3 regions of the Abyssisolibacter sp. ZYX002 genome follow, and region 2 is predicted to be linked to each of the others. Evidence: riboswitches for the same ligand, from Rfam matches in the RefSeq annotation. Region 2 holds a riboswitch; each other region holds the start of a gene.
What was found. Region 2 has a riboswitch for S-adenosylmethionine ahead of metK (methionine adenosyltransferase). Riboswitches for the same ligand answer to the same signal wherever they lie in the genome.

Region 1: it holds a riboswitch for S-adenosylmethionine, as region 2 does, so the genes downstream of both, P3X86_RS10970 (methionine ABC transporter ATP-binding protein) here and metK (methionine adenosyltransferase) in region 2, are expected to answer to the same signal.
Region 3: it holds a riboswitch for S-adenosylmethionine, as region 2 does, so the genes downstream of both, metF (methylenetetrahydrofolate reductase [NAD(P)H]) here and metK (methionine adenosyltransferase) in region 2, are expected to answer to the same signal.

Annotation. Positions count from the first base shown of each region.
Region 1 is NZ_JARMXH010000003.1:196,336-204,749, forward strand. It holds gene P3X86_RS10965 (methionine ABC transporter permease) at 1-179, opposite strand, end outside; gene P3X86_RS10970 (methionine ABC transporter ATP-binding protein) at 172-1,179, opposite strand; SAM riboswitch class I at 1,436-1,536, opposite strand; cobalamin riboswitch at 1,894-2,073, shown strand; gene P3X86_RS10975 (cobyric acid synthase) at 2,200-3,675, shown strand; gene cbiB (adenosylcobinamide-phosphate synthase CbiB) at 3,677-4,627, shown strand; gene cobD (threonine-phosphate decarboxylase CobD) at 4,645-5,694, shown strand; gene cobU (bifunctional adenosylcobinamide kinase/adenosylcobinamide-phosphate guanylyltransferase) at 5,691-6,245, shown strand; gene cobS (adenosylcobinamide-GDP ribazoletransferase) at 6,255-6,983, shown strand; gene P3X86_RS11000 (histidine phosphatase family protein) at 6,988-7,563, shown strand; gene P3X86_RS11005 (glycerol-3-phosphate responsive antiterminator) at 7,610-8,176, shown strand.
Region 2 is NZ_JARMXH010000010.1:96,473-104,886, reverse strand. It holds gene P3X86_RS19215 (phosphodiester glycosidase family protein) at 1-1,475, opposite strand, end outside; gene P3X86_RS19210 (tRNA lysidine(34) synthetase) at 1,504-2,214, opposite strand; gene P3X86_RS19205 (COG2426 family protein) at 2,618-3,061, shown strand; SAM riboswitch class I at 3,151-3,264, shown strand; gene metK (methionine adenosyltransferase) at 3,442-4,629, shown strand; gene P3X86_RS19195 (hypothetical protein) at 4,725-5,009, shown strand; gene recD2 (SF1B family DNA helicase RecD2) at 5,155-7,386, shown strand; gene P3X86_RS19185 (ComF family protein) at 7,405-8,151, shown strand; gene P3X86_RS19180 (MerR family transcriptional regulator) at 8,173-8,414, shown strand, end outside.
Region 3 is NZ_JARMXH010000002.1:595,292-603,705, reverse strand. It holds gene P3X86_RS08830 (homocysteine S-methyltransferase family protein) at 1-2,217, opposite strand, end outside; gene P3X86_RS08825 (methionine synthase) at 2,192-2,899, opposite strand; gene metF (methylenetetrahydrofolate reductase [NAD(P)H]) at 2,883-3,770, opposite strand; SAM riboswitch class I at 3,910-4,010, opposite strand; SAM riboswitch class I at 4,070-4,166, opposite strand; gene P3X86_RS08815 (polysaccharide deacetylase family protein) at 4,312-5,841, opposite strand; gene P3X86_RS08810 (BlaI/MecI/CopY family transcriptional regulator) at 6,001-6,375, shown strand; gene P3X86_RS08805 (M56 family metallopeptidase) at 6,375-8,132, shown strand; gene P3X86_RS08800 (hypothetical protein) at 8,244-8,414, opposite strand, start outside.

The DNA of each region.
Region 1 (8,414 bases), on a different contig from region 2:
TTGACTATAAAGCTTAGTATAGAATTAAGAGTTCTTTTTTCATATATCCCATTTTTTTCAGTAATAAATAGTAATATACCAAGAGGGAAACCAAGTAAAATAGCAAAACTACTAGATAGTATTACCATATATATAGTTTCAAATAAAGAAGGTAAAACTAAACTAATAAAATTACTCATTACGAATCACCTCCAATCTTATAGATTTTTCATTAAGATAATTTATAGCCTTGTCAATTTCATTATCATCACCTTTAAATGCAACCACCAAAGTTCCTAAACTAGTAGACAATAGCTCATTAATATGGCCCGAAAGAATATTTATAGATATATCAAAAGATTTAATTAAATCAGATATAATAGGTTGGTGAGAGATATCACCATTAAAAATCAATTTATAAACTTTAGAGCTATCAGATAATGTAGCTAGACTTATATCATCTTTAGTCATATGTGATATGAATGCTTTAGCTGTGTTAGATTGAGGATTGCTAAACACCTTGTTAACGGTATCAAGCTCGATTATTTTTCCATTTTCCATGATAGCTACTCTATCACAAATATCTCTGATTACTTCCATTTCATGAGTTATCAATATAATAGTGATATTAAGTTTATTTTGAATATTCTTTAATAGCTTTAAAATTGATTTAGTAGTTTTAGGATCAAGGGCACTAGTAGCTTCGTCACATAATAATATATCTGGGTTATTGGCTAAAGCTCTAGCTATAGCAACTCTTTGCTTTTGACCTCCACTTAACTCGCTTGGATAACTTAAAGCTTTATCACTTAAACCTACTAAGTGTAAAAGTTCTTTAGCCCGTTTATTTATAGTATCTTTATCAAAGCCAGCTATTTCAAGAGGAAATGCTATATTTTTGATAACAGTCCTTGATTTTAATAGATTAAAATGTTGAAATATCATACCTATTTTTTTTCTAAAAACATTTAATTGTTTTTTGTTTATACTGTTTATATCAGTATTGTTAATGAGAATAGTTCCACTTGTGGCTTCCTCTAATCTGTTTATCAACCTGATAAGAGTAGATTTACCAGCACCACTTAAACCTATAATGCCGAAAATTTCATTTTCATTGATATCTAAACTTATGTCGTCAACAGCTGTAGTTACAGTAGAATTGTTGGTATATGTTTTAGTCAGATTTTTTATTTTTATCATATTGCACCTCCAGTTAAATATAAAAAGCTTCTTCCCTAAAAAGAAAGAAGCTACAGACAGTTAGACAAAAACCCAATTTCTGAGTTGTTACTAAAATTTCCGTTGCTCACTTATCTCTAAATAAGCTCTGCCACTCAATTTTAGAACGCCCCCGACTTGTGCTTTTACTACAGTCTAGAAATTTAATGACTTTGTCATAAATAAAATAAAAGCTTCTTTCTAAAAGAAGAAAGAAGCTTTTTAAAAAAAACCGCTTCCCTCATCTTTCGAAATTATTCGCAGGATTTAGCACCTCGTACATAACGTACAGGTTGCCGGGTTTCATAGGGCCAGTCCCTCCACCACTCTTGATAAGGAAATCAAAATTATATTCAGTTATTAAAATCTATTATAGATGTATTCTAAATAAAAGTCAAGAAATTTTAATATATTAACCATTTTAAGTAAAAGAATAACAATAAATCCTGAAATTTGAGGATAGTAGAATGTACACAAGGTGATAAATCAAACTATACTATATTATATTATGTAATATATTTAGTGTGAAAAAATATTAGTTATGGTAGAACAATGTAGATTAAGTCCATATAGCTAAATAACTACAATTAAAAACTAAAGTATTAATACTAAGAGTTTGGCTAGTTTAACAAAGTAAAAATATATCCTTTCAACTATTGAGATTGTTTGATATAGTGATATAATAATCATATATATAAATTAAATAATATCAAAGGTGCTCATAAATAGTGAGCTAAGAGGGAAAGAGGTGAAAAACCCCTACAGCCCCCGCTACTGTAAATAGATATGAAATCTTAATACCACTGACTATGTTGGGAAGGAAAGAGAGTAAAGAAATCTATGAGTCAGGAAACCTGCCTTTGATTGAGGATTGTAACTACTTCGGTGGGAAGTGTGTTAATATTAACATTCGATTATTAAAACACATAATTTCCATATGTGTTTTTTGCATTTAAAAATAAAACATAAGAATTGGAGTGTACAAAGGTGAAAAAAAATATAATGTTTCAAGGAACAGGGTCATCGGTTGGCAAAAGCTTATTAACAGCGGGTTTATGTAGAGTATTAGTTCAGGATGGATACAAAATAGCACCGTTTAAGTCGCAAAATATGGCATTGAATTCATTCGTAACAAAAGATGGCAAGGAAATGGGGAGAGCTCAAGTTGTACAGGCAGAAGCAGCTAACATACAGCCAACAGTAGAAATGAATCCTATACTACTCAAGCCTTCTAGTGATGTTGGATGTCAAGTTATAGTAAATGGACAGGTTTATAAAAATATGGACTCGTTTGACTATTATAACCACAAATCAGAGTTAAAAGAATGTATCATGAAGGCTTATAACAAGCTAGATGAAAAGTATGATGCCATCGTAATAGAAGGAGCAGGTAGTCCGGCAGAGATAAATCTAAGAGATAATGATATAGTAAACATGGGTATGGCAGAAATGGTCGATGCTCCAGTTTTGCTGATTGGAGACATAGATAGAGGGGGAGTATTTGCATCAATATATGGAACGATTAAGCTTTTGACAGAAGAAGAACAAAAGAGGATAAAAGGATTTGTAATAAACAAGTTTAGAGGCAATGTTGATATACTAATGCCGGGAGTAAAGATGATAGAGGAGAAAATAGGTATCCCATGCTTAGGAGTAATACCTTATATGAATCTTAATATAGATGATGAAGACAGCGTGACCGAGAGGTTTAAAGACAAAGGCAATGGAGATATCAATATAGGAGTAATCAAGCTTCCTTATATATCTAATTTTAGTGATTTTACACCACTAGAATTAGAGCATGGCATAAACGTAAGATATATACTAAATCCTAATGATTTTGATGATATTGATTTATTAATAATACCGGGAAGTAAAAATACTATAAAAGATATGAGATATTTATATGATACGGGTTTTGACAAAATTATATATAAACTTCACAAAAAAGGAGTTCCTATAATAGGTATATGTGGAGGATATCAAATATTGGGACAAACAATAAGTGATCCTGAAAATATGGAATCAACCACTAAGCAAATTAATGGACTTGGTCTACTAAGAACTAAAACTGTGATAACAAATAGTAAAGAGACAGTTCAAATTACAGGGATAATTAACAAAGATATAATATTAGGAGATGAACTTAAAAATACAAAAGTAAGTGGCTATGAAATCCATATGGGACAAACGGAGCTATTAGATGCAGTAACGCCATTTATTAAGCTAGAAGATGGTAGATTTGACGGAGCAACTGATGAATCAGGAAATATAATAGGAACATATCTACATGGAATATTTGAAAATGATGATTTTAGAAAGTCAATAATAAAAAAATTACTTAGTAAAAAAGGATTAGAGCTTAAAGAGAATGATATGAGCTATGAAGAATATAAAAAAAGAGAATATGATAAATTAGCTGATTTAGTTAGAAATCATCTAGATATAAGCAAAATAAAAGGTATCATGGGACTATAGTATGCAAAACGTAATAATGCTTACAGTAGCAGTAATATTAGATTTGATATTAGGTGATCCTAACGGATGGCCACATCCTATTATTTATATAGGTAAAATGATTAGGAGTTTAGAATCTAGGATAAGAAAGCAAAAGATAATATCAGAAAAATTAGGAGGTTTTATTTTGCTAATATTAAGTGTAGCTACAGTAGTGGCTATACTGAGTTTAATGTTATATATTGCAGGTAAAATTAATAATTATGTGAAGATCATTTTGTCTATATATTTTATATATACTTCATTGGCGTCAAGATGCCTTCATGTAGAGGCACTAAAAGTATATAATACACTAAAAAGTGATGATATAAAGAAAGCTAGAATTCAAATATCTTACCTTGTAGGCAGAGATACAAGTAGTCTTACTAAAGAAGAAATAACAAGAGCCACAATAGAGACAGTAGCTGAAAATACAATAGATGGCATACTTGCCCCTTTGCTTTACATAGCTATAGGATTTATGATAGGATACCCTGTTCAATTAGTATATATCTATAAAACAGTAAACACACTCGATTCAATGGTAGGATACATACAACAGCCGTATAAAGATATAGGGTATGCTTCAGCTAGATTTGATGATGTTTTAAACTATCTGCCAGCAAGGATAGGTAGTATATTTATGCTATTAGGTGGAGGATTACTAAAATACAATATAAAAGATGGATGGAAGATACTATTAAGAGATAAAAGGAATCACAAAAGTCCAAACTGTGGATATCCTGAAGCGGTAGTAGCAGGCCTTTTAGATATACAGCTTGGAGGCACTAATACTTATTTTGGGCAAAAACTGTACAAACCAACATTAGGAGATAAAAAAAGAAATCTACAAGCACATGATATAAAATCAACAGTTAAAATAATGTACAGTTCATTTATATTAGCGTATTTATTTATAGTGTTTATAATATAGAGAAGGTAGGTAATCAGATGAATAAACATGGAGGATATTATGGTGAGAGTAAAGACGTCATAGATTTTAGTGTCAACATAAACCCACTAGGAATATCTAAAAATTTAGAAAAGGCGATAATTAGTGGTATATCACAATTACACAAATACCCAGAAATTGATGGTAGCACAGCATTTAAACATATTGCAAAGCATTACAATATTAAAGAGAATCATATAACGTTAGGTAATGGAGCTATAGAACTTATATATCTATTTGCAAGAGCACTTAAACCAAAGAAAGTACTAATAGTTCACCCAACATTCAACGAATACAAGAGAGCGTTTAAACTTAGCTCATCAGAAATTCATGAGTATGTATTAGATAAACATGATTTTAAATTAAATGAAGATGATTTGATTAATCATATAAAAAAAATTAAGCCAGATGTCATTGTGCTTTGTAATCCTAACAATCCTACTGGAACATACAATGAAGTAAATAAATTAGAAAAAATATTGAAAGTTATAAAAGAAATAAACGGAATAATGTTTGTGGATGAGTCGTTTATAGATTTTGCTAATAAAGAATCTTTAATTGATTATTACAGAAAATACCCATTGATTATACTTAGGTCAATGACTAAATTTTATGCTGTACCAGGTCTTAGATTGGGTTTTTGTATTGCAGATGAGCAGATTATAAACAAGTTATACCAATATAAAGAACCTTGGAGTTTAAATTATTTATCACTGAGGGCAGTACCCGTTTTGCTTGAGGATAAAGAATACGAAGAGGTTACTATAGATTGGTGCAATAAAGAAAGAGACTATGTTTATAGTGCCATTAAAGATATAGATAATATTTACGTTTATAAGAGTCATACCAATTTTCACATATGTAAAACTGAAAATATCTCAGCATTCCAGCTACAAGAAATGTTATTGCAAAAAGGTATATATATAAGAACATGTGAAGATTTTATAGGGTTAGACGATAAGTATTTTCGAATAGCACTTAAAACAAGATTAGAAAACGATAAATTATTAAACGAACTCAAAAAATTAGCAAGGAGTGAGTGTTTATGATGATAGTTGTTACAGGGGGCGCTAGGAGTGGAAAGAGTACTTTTGCAGAAAAAGTAGCAAGAGAATCTAATAAAACAGTGACATACTTAGCGACAGCAATAGCTTTTGATGATGGCATGAAAGATAGAATAAAAAAGCATAAAAACTCAAGACCTAGCCATTGGAAAACTATCGAAAAATATAAGGGTTTCAACAGTTTAAAAGATATGGATGCTTTTGATGGGTGTGAGTATATATTATTAGACTGCATGACTGTTTTAGTGTCAAATCTATTGTTAGATAGTAGATTAGATTTTGATAAATGTGAGATGGAGCAAGTTGATGAGTTGGAAGAGAGCATATTTGAAGAGATAAACGAACTCATAAAAGTTGTAAAAGAGCATAAAAAGGATATTATAATTGTCACAAATGAATTAGGAATGGGGATAGTTCCACCTTATAGAATGGGAAGAGTATTTAGAGATATAGCAGGAAGAGTCAATCAATATATCGCTAGTATAGCAGACGAAGTGTATTTTACTGTATCTGGAATACCATTACAAATAAAGTGAGGTAACTAAATGAAAGGTTTTTTATTGATGTTGACTTTTTTAACAAGGATACCAATAAATATTAAATTTGAGTTTAAAGAAAAGGATTTTTTAAGTGCAGTTTATATGATGCCTATAATAGGTCTAATAATAGGAGGGTTAATGTATACTGTTACTTTACCATCTCAATACTTCCATAAACCTATAATTAGTATAGTGGTATGGATTATATATATATACATAACAGGAGGTCTTCATATAGATGGATTGGCAGATTCAGTAGATGGAATACTAAGTAACAGGAGCAAAGAAAGAGTACTAGAAATAATGAAAGATAGTAGAATTGGTGCATTTGGAGTGTTAGCGATTTTTATGCTATTTACATTTAATATAGCACTTACATGTTATATAGATCCACGCTATATTTTACTAACACCAGTAGTAGGAAGATGCTCGGGAGTAGTTGCAGCATCAATTGGTAGATATGCAAGAAAAGATGGTATGGGAAAAGCAATAATAGAGAGTAGTGGAAAGAAAGAAGCAATATTGGCGATATTAATTAGTGGTATTATTTCTTTCATTGTAAGTGGATTGGTATCACTTACATTCTTGATAGGTGCAATCTTTACTGCAGTACTTATAGTGAAGTATTTTACAAAAAAAATAGATGGAATAACAGGAGATACAATTGGATTTACAATAGAGTTTACTCAGTGTATTTATTTATTCATAACATATATATATTTGTGTTTGAGGTGATAAATTGAAGCTAATTTTAGTAAGACATATAGAGACAAAAGCTAATTATGAACAAAAGTATATAGGACATACTCATTCGCAAATAACTCAAAGAGGGTATGAACAAATAGAAAAGTTAGTAAAGAAGCTAAAAAAATATGAATTTGATAATGTATATACTAGTCCTATGTATAGAGCTAAAGCAATAGGAGAGAGATTAGCAGTAGATAAAGAGCTAATACAGGATGATAGGTTAAAAGAACTGAATTTTGGAGTATTTGAAGGATTGAGCTATAAACAGGCGAAAGAGCAATACAAAGATATTTGGAATAATTGGACTAATGACTACATAAACTATACATTACCTAAAGGCGAAAACTTATTAAATCTACAATATAGAGTAGAAGATTTCGTTAAATCATTAAAAGAAGGTATACATTTAATAATAACTCATGGAGGAGTTATACAGAGTTTTTTAACTTATCTATTAGGAATAGATATAGATAAAAGATGGCATTTTAAAATTGGTCTAGGTACAATAATAGAGATTGAATATGACAATAATTATGCAATAATTGAAAGTATTGATAGACTAGTTTAAGAAAAATATATATAATATAAGTGAATAATTAATAGGGAGTGTTTTTATGTCTAATAGTTTTTACGGTAAGCTGGAATTAAATCCGGTAATAGCCGCAGCTTCAAGCATAGAAAAACTAGAAGAAGCACTTAAATCACCTTGCGAGATTATATTTTTATTAACAGGAAGTATATTTAACCTAAAAAATCTAGTAGAGAGATGCAAAGACAAATCTAAAAGTGTCTATATACACATAGATTTACTAGATGGATTTTCGAGAGATATAGTAGCAATGAGGTACATAAGTGAAAACATAAAACCAGATGGAATAATAACAACTAAGAGCAATCTTATAAAACCAGCTAAAGAACTAGGGTTGTTTGTAATACAGAGATTGTTTATGCTTGATTCGCTATCACTTGAAACAGGAATAAAAATCATATCTAACACAAAACCAAATGCAATAGAGATTATGCCAGGAATAATGCCTAAGGTTACAAAGATATTAACTAAAGAGACAAAGATACCAGTTATAACTGGAGGACTTATTATAGACAAAGAAGATGTTATACAAAGCCTAAAAGTAGGTGCAGTAGGAATATCAACGAGTAAAGAAGATATATGGTATATGTGAATAGAAGCACTTATACGACAGTGATATAATTGGACTTTAAATCAGTAAAACCTTGAAATTACAAGGGTGGTTACACGATTGAAGTCCAATTTTTTAATACTCAAAAATTAATGGAAGGAGCGAGATAAGAGAAGTAGCAAATTAAAAAGGAGGAACGAGTAAAAGTACAACATATAGAATATAGTGGCAACAGTAAAGGACAAAGGCTATAAAGGATTAGTAATTGTTATTGATATAT
Region 2 (8,414 bases):
ACTATTTTACCGTTTATATCAACGTCAAAATCATATCTATCTGATTGTATTTCCTTTACACTATCTAGTACCTTAATATCGACTTCAGATTTGATACCTTTATATTTTGCATATAATTTACCTGACCCAACTTTTTTAGGAGTAAACTTGTTGGAAGATATAACGCCATCTATATTGGAAGAATATATAACATCATCTTGTTTAATTTGTATTGGGTTATTGTGTATATCATATCCTTTAACAAAAAAACTTTTAGATGTTCCTAGTAACATGCTATTGCTATCTGATGATATCTCAATTCTATTTAGTGCTTCTATAGGAGCATTATTAAATATTCCAAGACCATTAATTACTCTTCTTTGGCTTCCATCAGAAGGGTAATTAATTAACTTTGTAGTATCTTTGTCTAGAGGAGATAATACCATAGTAGTAGAGCCTCCACCATCAAAGTTAATAGCATTGTATGAACCTAGTTCACTCATTAATTCAGTTATTTCTGCTTGGGTGAGACCTTTAAAAGAAGTATGTCTACCGTCAACCGTAACAATGATTAGTTCGTTACCATCTTTAGTTATACCTACAGAAGTTCTAGGTTGTTTTCCTCGCATATTTATAGCATAATCTTTTACTGCTACCCCGTTTTTTATAAGTACAGAGCCACCTCCTACAGCGGCAGAGATATCAGAAATATCTCTAGAAGTATTCATTTGCAAAGAAACAGTATCGCCTATCTTAAAATGCTGTATAAGCTGTTCTCCTGCAAAGCCTCTTCCAGTAAGAACATAACCATTTTGAGGCATCTGGAGTGGAGCATGTCCAGTTTGTATGTTTACTACAGTATTATCCACAACCACAACCTCAGTTAGATCTTTAAAATATCTATTTCCTACTGTCTTATCGGACCAATTGCTATCAAACATCATAATTCCTTCATATTTTCCACCATCTTTATTGATTGAATAAACTCTCAAAGGTGGCTTGCCTTGTGGTATTATCTGCATATTCCAAGTCAAAAAATCTATAAACGGAACTTTTTGATTATTTAGAAATAGAATTGGAAAAGGTTTATCCGAGTTATTAGGAGATGATACAAATTCACTATCTTTTATGACAGGACCAATAGGTGTGGAGAAGTGTGTTGTATAAAAGAAATCGGCATTTATACCAGCTATAGCATTCCAGTCTTTGACCATGTTTCCTATAGTATCTCTATGTATTATTCCTTTTTTACTAAATAACGGTTTAATATTAGTATACTCATCTGACAAATTAACCCTTAAAACATTTATATTAACCCAGCCAGTAGAGGTAAATCTTCTAATGGTTTCATGAGATAAACCACTAGATATAGTTTTTTTGTCTTTATCTTGATATATCATAAACTGATCCACTGCATATGTACTAGATGTGCATATAAGTACGGCAAGTGATATAGCTACAGTAGACAAAAACTTTCTAAGAGCATTGTTCATCATATCACATCCTTTGCTATATTATTTTTTATTAAAACCATAGTTTAAACTGCTCTTTATTTTGTAAAGAAGTTAAAATTTTATCCCTAGCATCCGGAATTAGCTTATTCATATGTGAGAAAAGTTCTTTAATTTCCTCTCGCTTAGTGTTTTTGTCAGCAGGGCATACACTCTCAACTACAGGTATATTATGCCTAACTAGAGCATTTTTAACTTCATGCTCTGGAAGATATATCATAGGTCTAATAACATGTATATTTTTCCTAGATAAGTACGTCTTAGGTAAAAATGTACTTATTCTACCAGTGTAAAACATATTTAAAAACAGTGTTTCTATAGCATCATCCAAATGATGGCCTAGTGCTAATATGTTATAGTTACTTTCAGATATCAGATCATTAAGGGCACCTCTTCTCATTTTAGCACACAGAGAACAAGGATTTTTTTCCTTTCTAACATCAAACACTATTTTTCCAATCTCCGTTTCTTTTATTTCAAATTCAACATCTATTTTTTTACAAAAATCTTTAACAGCAGTTAGGTCAAAATCATCAAAACCTAAGGTAACACTAAAGGCCTTCAGATTATACTTAACGGGGCTAAAATGTTGAAATAATTTTAGTCCATATAGTAAAACCATACTGTCTTTTCCACCAGAAACTCCGACAGCTACATTATCTCCATCTTTAATCATTTCATAATCTTGTACTGCTTTTCTTATAGCACCTAAAACTTTCTTCAATATTCCATTCCTTTCATATACAGCGTATAGCATTAATTATAATATATAATTATTATATAAGCATTACAAATAAATTACAAAAGAATTAATTAACATGGTAGTAATTACATAGAATTTTAAGAATATGGGCGGTACACATAGACATCGGACAGTATTAATGATAATATAAATGTGTGATATTATATATAAGATGTAAAGTATTAAAAAAGATTGTTTATTTAACAGTTATCAGATTGATTATATATAATTATTTACTTAGGGGTAACTAATATTACATAGTGATTACGATAATTAGTATATCCGCGTTTACGCATGTTATTTATTTAATTGCAATTAATATAATTAGCTAACAATAGGTATATTTAATAACTATACAGTAATCACAAAGAACGAGGATAATTACATGAAAAAATATGTTTTAGTTTTTTTAATGTCGATGGTTCCAATAGTAGAGTTAAGAGGGGCAATTCCAGTTGGTGTATCAATGGGAATAGATCCTACCCTTAGCTTGTTTATAAGTATTGTAGGGAATTGCCTGTTAGTGCCAATATTGCTAAAAACAATATTACCAATACTGAGGTTTTTTTATAGAATAGAATATTTTAAGAAATATGTTATTTGGGTACATAAAAGAACGATGAGTAAGAGCGAAAGAGTAAAAAAATACGAGGTCTTTGGTTTATTTTTGTTAGTGGCAATACCTGTTCCATCTACAGGGGTTTATACAGGTTGCTTGGTCGCAACATTACTTAGGATTAAATACAAAGATGCATTAAAAGCTATCTTGTCAGGAGTAATAACATCTGGAATGATTGTTTACGTCTTAAGCGTCGTTATTATTAATTAAAGACACAAAAAACCAAAAAAATGTAAAAAAGTATTGCAACATTTATGAACATATGCTATTATAAGAGAGAACGTAAAACTAAATAAGTAACCTTATTAAGAGTGACTGAGGGAATAGGCCCTATGAAGTCCAGCAACCGACTATTACTAGCAATAATAGGAAAGGTGCTAAATCCTACAGATATTACATCTGAAAGATGAGGAAGTGCTATAGACAACTCTTCCTTAAGGAAGAGATTTTTTAATTTGAACAACTTTAGATATGACATAGATACATATAGCAGTTCCTTTGAGATTTGCTATAACAGGCAAATCTTGGGTCACGATGGGAGTTGATTCCACTTACTATTCGTTTAAAAAATAAAATTAGGGGGTTGTATTATGAGACAATGGTTATTTACATCTGAATCTGTAACAGAAGGCCATCCAGATAAAATGTGCGATCAGATATCAGATGCAATACTAGACACAATCTTATCAAAAGATCCAAATTCTAGAGTTGCATGCGAAACATCCGTAACGACAGGATTAGTATTAGTGTCTGGAGAGATATCAACAAGTTGCTATGTTGATATACCAAAGATAGTTAGGCAGACAGTAAAAGATATAGGTTATACAAGAGCTAAATATGGTTTTGATGGAGATACTTGCGCAGTTATTACATCTATAGACGAGCAATCACCAGATATAGCTATGGGCGTTGATGAAGGGTTTGAAAGTAAAAAAGGAGAAATAAATGATTCTGAAAATGCTACAGGTGCAGGGGATCAAGGTATAATGTTCGGATTTGCGTGTAACGAAACACCTGAGCTTATGCCATTACCTATTTCATTGGCACACAAATTAGCTAGAAGACTTGCAGAGGTAAGAAAAAATGGTACCCTCAAATATCTAAGACCAGATGGAAAGACACAAGTTACAATAGAGTATCATGATGATAAACCTCATAGAGTAGATACAATAGTTATATCTACACAACATTGTCCTGATGTTGAATTAGAGACAATAGAAAAAGATTTGATAGAAAAAGTTGTAAAAGAAGTAGTGCCAACTAAATTCTTAGATGATAACACTAGATTCCTAATCAATCCTACAGGAAGATTTGTAATAGGTGGACCTCAAGGAGATGCAGGATTAACAGGAAGAAAGATTATAGTAGATACTTATGGTGGATACTCTCGTCATGGAGGAGGAGCTTTCTCAGGAAAAGATCCTACAAAAGTTGATAGATCTGCAGCTTATGCAGCTAGATATGTTGCTAAAAACATAGTTGCAGCAGGGCTTGCTGACAAATGTGAAGTACAGCTAGCTTATGCTATAGGAGTAGCATATCCTGTTTCAATATATGTAGATACTTTTGGCACAGGAAAAATTGATGAGGAAAAGATAGAACAATTAATCAAAGATAATTTTGATTTAAGACCAGCAGCAATAATTAGAGACTTAGAATTAAAAAGAGGGATATACAAGCAAACAGCTGCATATGGACATTTCGGAAGAACAGACATAGATTTACCTTGGGAAAAAACAGATAAAGTAGATGTATTAAAGAAAGAAGCAAATTTATAAATAGCTAAGTAACAAAAGATCAGTAGATTGAGTACAATGTATTAACCATATATTTTATTATTAAGCGATAGCTTTAGAATGAAGGTGATACATTGTTGATTCTACTGGTTTCTGTTTTTATATACGTTTTTTTTGTTTACGGAATAATACAATTTATTATGGAAGTTGGCTGTAATTTCGCATATAAGAAACATATAAAAGATAAAATATGTATATACGTAGAAGAACCAGAAACTATTGAGTATACACTCAGAATGGTTAAAGATAAATTTTCATATATTTGCTTAGTGTTTGAAGAAAAAGATGATTTAACAGAAGAAATCGCAAGGAAATTGATTGATGAAAATAGATTGGAAATAAGGTATATAGACAATGAATAGGTTTATACCTAGAGAGCAGTTATATTTGTATCTCTAGGTTTTTTTATTTATAGGTATATGTATAAATAAAAAATACTATAAGCTAAATTATGGTATAATAATTTAAAACGAAGAAAAATGATAAGAGCTTTTGGAGGTTTTATATTTGGTAAGCTTACAAGGTACTGTAGAGGAAATTATTTTTAAGAACGAATCAAATGGATATATAGTAGCTGTAATAGAAACAGAAGATGATATAGTAACTATTGTTGGATGTATACCCATAATAAATATAGGAGATACCCTTAATGTACAGGGCGAATGGGATTACCACTCAAAATTTGGGCAGCAATTGAAAGTACAATCATATGAAAAAATTCAGCCTACAACAACGAGTGGTATAGAAAAATATCTCGCTTCAGGCTTAATACCAGGTATTGGACCTAAAATGGCAAAGAAAATAGTAGAGCATTTTGGTGAAGATGCATTAGATGTATTACAATATAGTCCTGATAAAATTACGCAGATACAAGGTATAGGGAAGAAAAAAGCCGAGAAAATTTCCCAAGCATTTGCTGAGCAAAGGAACTTGAAAAATATTATAATGTTTTTGCAGAAACACAATATCACTACAGGTTACGCTGTGAAAATATATAAACAATATGGAGAAGAAGCAGTAGCAATTCTAAAAGAAAATCCGTATCAGCTTACAGAAACTATACATGGTATAGGGTTTAAACTAGCGGATAATATAGCCACAAATATGGGTATAGATAAAACTTCTATATATAGAATTTCTGCAGGCATAAAGTATGTAATAATGAATCATTCATCATCAGGACATACATATGTGCCAAAAGAGGAATTAATCGCAAAAAGCTCAGAATTATTAACAGTAAATACTGAGTTAGTAGAAGAAGGCATTACTTCATTAGCAATAAACCAAGAGATAAAACTTGAGATTAGTGATAAAGATACAAGAGTATATTATATGCCATTTTATATAGCAGAGATGAACGTCAGTAAAAAAATAATAGAGTTATCAAGAGCAAAGGTTGATAATATAGACATAGATATAGATAAAGAAATAGCGTCGATCCAAGATAACGAAAAATTTTATTTTGCAGTAAAACAAAAAGAAGCAATAAAACAGGCTATCAAAAATGGATTTATGGTTTTAACTGGTGGACCAGGAACAGGGAAAACTACAACCATAAACAGCATCATAAAAATATTTGAAGAATGTAAGAAGACAGTATTATTAGCTGCACCAACAGGCAGGGCTGCAAAGAGGATGTCAGAAGCAACAAATAAAGAAGCAAAAACCATACATAGATTGTTAGAGTATGGGTATATTGACGATGATGTAGCGATGTCATTTGCGAAAAATGATGAAGAACCTCTAATATGTGATGTATTGATAGTAGATGAGGTCTCAATGGTAGATATACTTCTTATGAATAACTTGCTTAAAGCCATACTAGTAGGTACTAGAGTTATATTAGTAGGAGATGTTGATCAACTACCATCAGTAGGCCCGGGGAATGTTTTAAGAGATATTATAGATAGTGATATAGTAAAAGTGGTAAAACTTGATGAAATTTTTAGACAGGCAAGAGAAAGCATGATAGTAGTAAATGCACATAGAATTAACAAAGGAGAGCACCCACTAGTAAACGTCAAAGATAAAGATTTTTTCTTCATGACAAGAGATAATACAAATCATATATCAGATACTATACTAGAACTATGTACAAAGAGACTCCCCAAATATAATGGCTATGACACACTAAAAGATATACAAATATTAACACCGATGAAAAAAGGTGATGTTGGAGTCAATATGCTTAATACCAGATTACAATCTGTTATAAATCCATATTCTAAAGATAAACCAGAAAAAAAACATGCCGATGTAATATATAGAGTAGGGGACAAAGTAATGCAGATAAAAAACAATTACAAGATAAAATGGAAGATAAATAATTTTGGTAAAATTACAGAAGGAGAAGGCATATTTAATGGAGATTTTGGATATATAGTTGATATAGATGATGAAGATAGCACTATAACAATAGTATTTGATGAAAATAAGAGAGTAAAGTATAAGTACAACCAACTAGATGAACTAAGGTTAGCATATGCAACTACGATACACAAAAGTCAAGGAAGTGAGTTTCCAGTTGTGATTATTCCTATAAGTTGGGGACCACCTATGTTACTAACAAGAAACTTGCTATATACAGCGGTTACTAGAAGTAAAGAGTTAGTTGTTCTAGTAGGAATTAAAAAGTATATGAATATAATGATAGAAAATAACAGAATAAAAACTAGGTATTCTTCGTTGAAAGATAGGATAAAAGGACTATTTGAATTATTCATGAATGATAATGTATAATAATAGTGAGGGGTAATTATGGTAATAAAGTTAATAAAAGATTTTATCATAACAATCATAGACGTAATATACCCACAAAGAAATATATGCTTATTATGTGATGAATTTAGTGAAGAAATCAAGAGTGGAATTTGCCCAAAATGCTACAATAAATTAGTCTATAATATCAAGACATGCGAGAAATGTGGACGACCTTTAAAACAAAGCTATCTACCTTCTTTATGTCATGATTGCAATAACAAACAACAAATATTCAAGAAGGGAATATCACCACTAATATATGAAGGATACATAAGAGATTGTATTCACAAGTTTAAATATGGCAAAAAACCATATATGTATAAAGCTCTAGGAAGCATTATGCTAGACTATTTAAATAGTCTAGACTTAGACTTTGATATAATAATACCAGTTCCACTCAATAAAAAAAGATTACTAGAAAGAGGGTTTAACCAAGCAGAGCTATTGAGTAAGTGCATATCAAAACATTCAAACAGCCGGGTCATTACTAAATCTCTAGTTAGAACAAAGAATACAAGAAGACAAAATAAACTAAACAGAAAAGACAGATTAAAGAACATAAAAGGTGCGTTTACAGTTAGAAACAAAGAAGTGATTGCGAATAAGAACATAATACTAGTAGATGATATATATACAACAGGTACAACAATCAATGAATGTTGTAAAGAATTAACGAAATCAGGAGCTAAGAGCATATACGTATTGACATTAGCTATAGGATACAACGAACAATATTCAGGTTAAACTAAAGGGAGGAGAATTGATATGGATATACGAAATTGCAAAAAGTGTGGTAGGATTTATAACTTTGACGGCTTTAAGCTTTGCCTTAGCTGTAGACAAGAAGAGGAAGAAGTTTTCAAGGTAGTACGAGATTATATATATGAAAATCCGACTGCATCAATACAAAAAATTTCAGAAGATACAGAGGTGCCAGTAAAGAAAATATTAGGGTATCTAAAAGAAGGTAGATTGGAGATTAGAAATGCTGACAACAATTTACTATT
Region 3 (8,414 bases), on a different contig from region 2:
TTCTTCCATTGAAGGAACAGTTGTTGTCATTAAAGCACTAAGTCCGACTAGCTTGGCATTTTCATCGGTGATAGAACTTATTATTTTTTCTTTAGAAACATCTTTACCTAAATCAATAATTTTATAACCATAATTCTCAAGCAGTATCTTAACTATATTTTTACCTATATCATGAACATCACCTTTTACTGTTGCAAGTATTATAGTGCCTTTAGATATGTCCATATTGCCTGATTCAAGTAAGTGATTTTTAATTGCATCAAAAGCGATTTTTACTGTCTCAGCACTTCTAATTAATTGAGGTAGAAAAATAGTTTCATTTTCATACCTATCTCCAACTATATCTAAAGCTTTTATTAAGTGATTATTTACTATATTCATAGGCTCTAAGGTATTTAGTAACTTTAGTGTTTTATCTTCTGCTTTATCTTTTAGTCCTTTGATTATTATATCGACAAGAGAAAGAGTGTCATCATTTTTTGTGACAACTTCTAGCGTTGAATCAGTTTTTGAATAAGTAGATATAAAGTCTTCGCATCCATGATCTATATTCGCTAAAACTCTATAAGACATAATTGTATCTTTTAAAGATTTAACAGTTGGATCAGTTATTGGAGCATCTAAACCATAACTAAGTGCCATTGATAAAAATGTACTGTTGATTAGATTACGGTTTGGAAGACCAAACGAAACGTTACTAGCACCTAAAGTTGTCTTTACGTTATACTTTGATTTAATGATTTTTATAGCATTTAAAGTTTCTAACACTGCTTTTTGGTTAGAAGAAGCTGTCAATGTCAAGCAGTCTATTAGAATGTTTTCTTCTGGTATTTTGTATTTTTTGGCTTCATTTATTATTTTTTCAGCAATCTCTACACGTTTATTTATAGTTTTAGGCAGACCATTTTCATCTAGAGTTAAACCTACAACTAAAGCGCCATATTTCTTTGCTATAGGTAAAATAAAGTCTAAGCTTTCTTGCTTTCCGTTAACTGAATTAATAATTGGTTTACCATTATAGTATCTAACAGCAGTTTCTATTACTTTAGCTTTCATACTATCAATTTGCAAAGGTGTATCAATTATAGATTGAAGTTCAAATATTACATCCTTCATTTTTTGAATCTCGTCAATCCCAGGTATCCCGATATTTATGTCTAAGATATCAGCTCCGCTATCTACTTGCTTTATAGCTTCTTGTATAACATAGCTATAATCATTGCTATTTATAGAAGCTTTAAGTCTTGGTTTACCAGTAGGGTTTATCCTTTCTCCAATAATGCATATTTTTTCATCAACTATAACCGTTTTTGTGCTTGAAGTTGCAGTTGTTAACTTTGAGTTAGATGATTTTAAAGGCTTTTTATTTTTTAACAAAGTAATAACTTTACTAATATACTCTGGATTTGTGCCACAGCAACCTCCGAATACCGCACCACCAATATTTGCAATGTCCGCAAGCTCTTGTGCATATTGACATGAATCTAAAGTATATCTTGTTTCTCCATTTACTATCTCAGGTAGTCCAGCGTTAGGCTGTACGATAACAGGTTTATTAGAGTACTTAACTATTTCTTTTACTACGCTAGATATTTGCTTTGGGCCTAGTGAACAGTTTATACCTAAAGCATCTACACCTAGACCATCAAGTACCTCTACCATCGTTAGGGGATCAGTGCCAGTTAAAGTCCTCATATTTTCTCCAAATGTCATAGTGCAGAAAATAGGTAAATTAGAGTTTTCTTTGGCTGCTAGTATAGCTGCTTTAGCTTCATATAAATCGCTCATAGTTTCGATTAAGATTATATCAGCTCCTGCATTATCACCAGCTATAACTTGTTGCTTAAACATTTCATAAGCATCATCAAAGCTTAGCGTGCCCAATGGACTTAACAATTGACCGAGTGGGCCAATATCTAAAGCAATTAGTTGATGTGTGACTGATTTTTTAGCTAGCATTACAGCATTATTGATGATTTCATCTACACTGTAGATTGAATCTTTCAGCTTATATGCATTTGCTCCAAAAGTATTTGTTGTTATTATATCAGCACCTGCATTAACATATGCTTTGTGTATATTTAGTATAGTATTTGGTTTTTTGATATTATATTTTTCTGGTATCTCACCTGCTCTCATACCATAGCTTTGAAGCATAGTACCCATAGAACCATCCAGAAATATAAAGTCTTTACCTAACTTTTTTAGTACATTCATATATATCCCCATCCTTTGTATACATACAGTCTTTACTCAAGTTACAATTGTTACAACTAGTACTCTTTTTTAGTATTTTTTTACCTATACCTATGAAAGCCGTAATTGATTTTCTAGGTATAAGAATATTATTGTCATTGCATGTTAGCCCTATAGTATTACCCTCAATTACCCTTAATATTTTGGATTGATAATCGAGAGACAAATCTCCATAACCGGGACTAAATCTAGAGGTTGTTTTATAGTTTTTCTTGGAAACCATATCTTCTATTGATGAACTTACAAAGTCAGCTAAAGATTCTATTGCAGTTGTAGCGCAAGCATCAAAAATGATAGCCTTTGTAAGGTTTGTTTTACTATAATATCGTATTTTATTATCAATATCAATACCTAAAGTAGCACCAATAATTGCGCACTTATCACAATTGCTTAAATGCTGTTTTAAATTTTCACTAACTATTTCCGTATCACATTCATAAAGATAAATATTGTATTCGATGTCTATATCAAAAAGTTTATAAATATAGTTACCACTAGAAATAGATTTCACTTCCTTGATACATTCAGTTATCATGTCCATTGTGTATTTATCAATGTCAGAGCTTTTATATCTAAGATAACGCAAAACTTCATTACGGTCAATATTTAATGGACCAACACGCTTGTTAGCATGCACATTCATCACATACAACTCCTCTTATCGCTTTTATATTATTTAAAATATGACTAGTTGCCTTTGGTTTATTCATAGTATAGATATGGATACCGTCTGTATCCCATGACAATAAATCAATAATTTGCTCGATTGCATATGCTAAACCAGCTTCTCTTAAAGCATTTGGTGAATGTTCGTATTTTTCTATAATCTTTTTGATTTTCTTAGGCAATGAACAACCAGTAAGCTCAATAATCCTCTTAACTTGATTTTTATTAAGAATTGGTAAAACACCTGCTAAAATAGGAACATTAATATTTTTCTTTCTAACTTTATCTTTATACTCGTAGAATAAATTATTATCAAAAAATAGCTGTGAAATTAAAAATTCAACTCCAGAGTCTACTTTCTGTTTTAAGTTATCAATATCTTGGTGTAAAGATTCGCACTCCAAATGCTTTTCTGGATAGCACGCTCCTCCTATGCAAAAATCATAATTTTCTTTAATGTGCTTTACTAAATCAGAAGCATATTTAAAACCATGATTTTCATGGTAGCCTTCTAAAGGATAGTCTCCTCGTAAAGCTAGTATGTTTTTTACTCCTTGTTTATGCAAACTATCTAAGGTGATATTGAGTTCCTCTTTATTTGAAGTTAGACATGTCAAATGAGCCAATGATGGAACATTTGAAATTCTATGAATAAATGATGAAACATCAATCGTTGTATCTTTAGTACTACCTCCAGCACCATATGTCACGCTTATAAAATCTGGTCTTAGTTCTTTGAGTTTGAATATAGTATCATAAATTGTTTCGATTTTTGATTCTTTTTTTGGTGGAAATATTTCTAGCGAAATAAGTGATTTTTCTTTGTCAAACATATCTCTAATATACATTATAATCTCTCCTTTTTTATGAGTAAAGTAATATAAACAATACTATTTATTATTGATGATACAGTTATCTATAAGTAACGAATCTGTTAATTTTGAGTAAAAATAAAACTCTCTTAAGATAAGAGAGTTTCTATTTAAGCTCTTATCATTCGGTTAATAAACCGCTGGTTTTAGCACCTTTACTTGCAGTAGGTTGCTGGACTTCATAGGGCCAGATCCCTCAGTCACTCTCAATAAGAAATATTTAATTGTTTTATAAAATAAAAAAACCTCTTTAATGAAAAGAGGGTTATAATCATCTCTTATCACTCGGCATAGCCGCTGGTTTTAGCACCTTACTTATAGTAGGTTGCTGGACTTCGTAGGGCCAGATCCCTCAGTCACTCTTAATAAGACTATTAAATTATATTAAGTATAATGCAATAAAGCGAAATTGTCAACATATTTTAATAAGCAGATATTTAAAAAGTGAATATAAATGTAGCCAATAAATGTTAAGTTATAAAATAGAATAATATATAAACAAATAAAACTCTTAAGTTTATTGATGTGATGCGTTGTACGCTACATTACCACCCAATCTTTTCAAGAAATAATTAGCAGTATCATAGTAGTTTATTCTCAATCTCTTTAGTGTTAAGAAGTCGTCAGATTTTTTACTAATACCATATTTTGTTTTAACAGCAGTCAAATATCCATGTTTTTTTACTTCATTTATACCATAAACCGTAGAATGACCTGCAGGATAGCAAAAATGAGTAATTTTAGAATCTATCATTTTTTCAAGAATTTTTTTAGACTGAGCAATTTCTTTACTGATTTTGGCGTTACTATTATAATGAAAATCAACATGAGTTACTGTATGACTACCAATCTCCATACCATCATAGAATATTTTTCTCACATGATCTGGAGAGCGAGGAGTATCATTTAATAAAGTTGATGTAATAAGATAAAATGTTCCGCACATTCCTCTTTTAGATAGTTCATTTGCAGCATAATTAAAATGAGAGGGATAACCATCATCAAATGTTAACACTATAGGATTTTTGGGTAGAGGATAGTTATTTTCCCAGTGATTGTAAAGCTGTGACATAGATATTGTATTATAGTTGTAATCTTTAAGTAAATCAAGCTGTTTACTAAAGTTCTCTCTACTCACATATAGACTAGCTGGACCTTTATGTGGGAGAGTATTTATTTCATGATACATAAGTATAGGAATGTATTTAATATACTCATAATTAGGTCTAGTTAGAGCAGGGGGATTGCTGATCTTATCAATTATAGTTATTACCTCTCCTTGAGTCATAATTTTGTTAGGCTCAAACAATCCATCTTCAGTTATGTTCATTATACCTTCACTATAGCATTTTAGAGCATTATGATTTGCAGTGTCTTTGATATGGCAACGATAGTATTCATAATTGTCGTAAGTAATGGATATAGAGCTTTCTAATATATTTGCAAGTTCTATTTTAGTGATAGGATCATGATTATCGGAGTATGTTCCTAACAATGTATGTACAAAATTTTTAGTGGCAACAAGGTTAGAATTATCAATAGGAAGTATTTCTAGTTTTGTCTTAGTCAATAAATTTTCATTATTGAGAAAATTATATATATAGCCAGCAAAAGCTCCCATGGTAAGCTGTTTGTTCATAATTTCTTGATCTTTTACTTTAAAAAAGATATCAGGAAGATAGCTATCATATATTTTGAAAGGTTTATTATCTTGTTTAGAAATATTTTTAATTAAATTATATGTACTACAAAGTTTGTTGTAATTGATGCTATTAGGGTTGTTATTTATCAATATAGAAAATGTATCGAGTAGTTCTGCTACTGATATATGTTTATTTGGATTAAATAAGCCACTTTCATTAAGATGCATTATATTATGATGTATAACATAGTGTATTTGATAGAAATTGGGATTAGAAGATCCAACATCAGGTATTTGGTTAATAGAGTTTAGATTATTATCACTGCTAACATAACTTACTGTTACTGAAAGCAATACTATAACAATTACTAAAGTTATTTTAAGATATCTGAATTTTTTTATCATATGGAAACATCTCCTCAACTTTTATGTTATATACAAATTATATTATACAAGGTTAAATAAAATGTCTGCAACATGGAAAAATATACTATTGACATTTTAATAAGACAAATGTAATATTAAAAGTGTAATATTACATTTGTCTTATTGGAGGGATTAAATTTGGAAAGATTACCTGATGCAGAGCTCACTATTATGTTAGTAATATGGAATTCAAATAAACCATTGACTTCAAACCAGATATTAGATAAGTTACAAAATAAAAAATGGCATGTAACAACTTTGAACAAACTTTTATCTAGACTAATAAAAAGAGGATTTATAAGAGTTGAGGTTGAAGGAAGACCGAAGAAATATGGATATATTATAGATGAGAATGATTATAAAAGGTGGGAGAGTAAAACTTTCTTTAGCAAGCTTCACAAAAATTCATTCAAGAGTCTTATAGCATCTTTGTGCTCAGATGATAAATTAACGAATGATGATATAAAAGAAATAGAAGAATTAATACATTTGCATAAGGAGGACGATGAGTGATGCTTCAAATCTTTTTTAACTATATAAAAATATCCCTTATTGCTTCAACAATAGTATTGTTAATAATAATGGTTACACCGCTAACTAAAAAAAGATATTCAAACAGATGGCGTTACTATGTATGGATAATGGTTAGTGTTATGCTTATAATACCGTTTAATTTGTCTATAAAAAATGCTCCTATAAATATAAAACCTCAAAGTATACAGAATATAGTCATTGGTAGAGATATAAGTGAAAATATAGAACCTGTACAGCCAATAGAAAAACAAGGTGATTATAATGATACTACTCAAAATAGCAGTGTATTTAATATACACCATATCATATGGTTATGGCTTATAGTTGCAGTTTTGTATTTGATAAAAAATTATATATCATATTTCAGATACAAGAAGGATATCTTTAGGTGGTGTTATAGCTGTGATGATGAGACTAAAAGTGTATTTGAGCAAACAAAAAAACAACTCAATATAAATAAAGATATAGAGCTGTTAAAATGTGATTATATCAATTCTCCAATGCTTATAGGGTTGTTTAAAACAAGAGTATTAGTATCTAAAGGTGATTTTAGCAAAGAAGATTTAAAGCATATATTTCTTCATGAACTAACTCATTATAGCAGATGGGATATAGGGACTAAGCTGTTTATACTATTTGCAAAAGCAATACATTGGTTTAATCCATTTGTTCATATTATGAGTAAAATGGCTAATGAAGATATAGAGATATGCTGTGATTATGATGTTATAAAAAAACAAGACAGCAAAAATGGTAAAGACTATATAAAGACAGTATTCAAAGTAATGAAACTAAATGGAAATAGAGGAGTAATACTTTCAACAAATTTTAATGGAGGTAAAAATAGAATGAAAGCAATTTTAGAATATAATAAAAAGAGAAAAGGTAAATTACTTTTGATAGGAATGATAGTGCTTTTACTTTCATCACAGTTATTGATAGCATGTAATGATTCAAAAAGTGATATAGAAAAACAAAAACAAGAGAGTAAAGAATATATAATTAAAGATTTAGGATATGCAATCTCATTGCCTAAAAACATAGCTGATAATGTGAAAATAGATAAGAATGGTGATACTGTAAGTATAGATACAAAATTTGGAGGTACATTAGTTTTTATAACTAGATATTCTAAAAATGATTATCCAGATAGAAAAGCATTAAATAAATACATTGAGGAAACATCTCCTGTATACTTGATTTACTTAGGTGAAACTGAAAAGGACTACGTGTGCTATAACTTTCCAAGTGATGTGCAATATGACTTAAATGACAAAGCTATGACCAAGAAATATAAGGATTTAATAAAAATGTTTGATGATAAAAGTATAGCATTTAGAGCATTAAGTAAAGAAGAAAGCGATAGTAAAAATATCATAGGATATGTAAAGAAATATGACAAAAATACTAATTCATTAACGATAGATGAAGTCGAATGGTTAACAGAAGAAGACAGTGACAGAATAAAAGAACTTGGGTACGATATAAATGCTGATTTGCCAAACGGATTTATAATCCATAATGCAGATAATAAAGTTAGTGAATATGTTTTAGATGAAAATGCAAAATTCACTATATTAAAGTATATTGGTAGTGGAGAAGCTGTGTCAGCTGACACAGACAGTTTTATAAAGAGAGTAAAAGAATGGAAAGAATTTGATTCAGAAGGTATGCTTATAAAGATAACACTGAAAGACAATAAAGTAACAAATGTTATAGAGCAGTATGTACCGTAAATAATGCAAATATTAGATAAAAGATATAAAGAGACATCAAAATGAGATGTCTCTTTATGTTTTTTTAGATATAAGTAATTTCTAGTTTGGAAAACTTGCTATATTAGCGACTTATGACCAACTATATATCACAAATCTTCCAGATTCAAATGGGCTAATAAAAGGTATCTTAACATAACCCGAAACATAAAACTCTTTTCTGTCATAATCAATTCCAAAAGTCAATGAATAGCCATAAAAACTATTACCTTGTGTAAAGTTTATCATAGGATGTGTAGTATT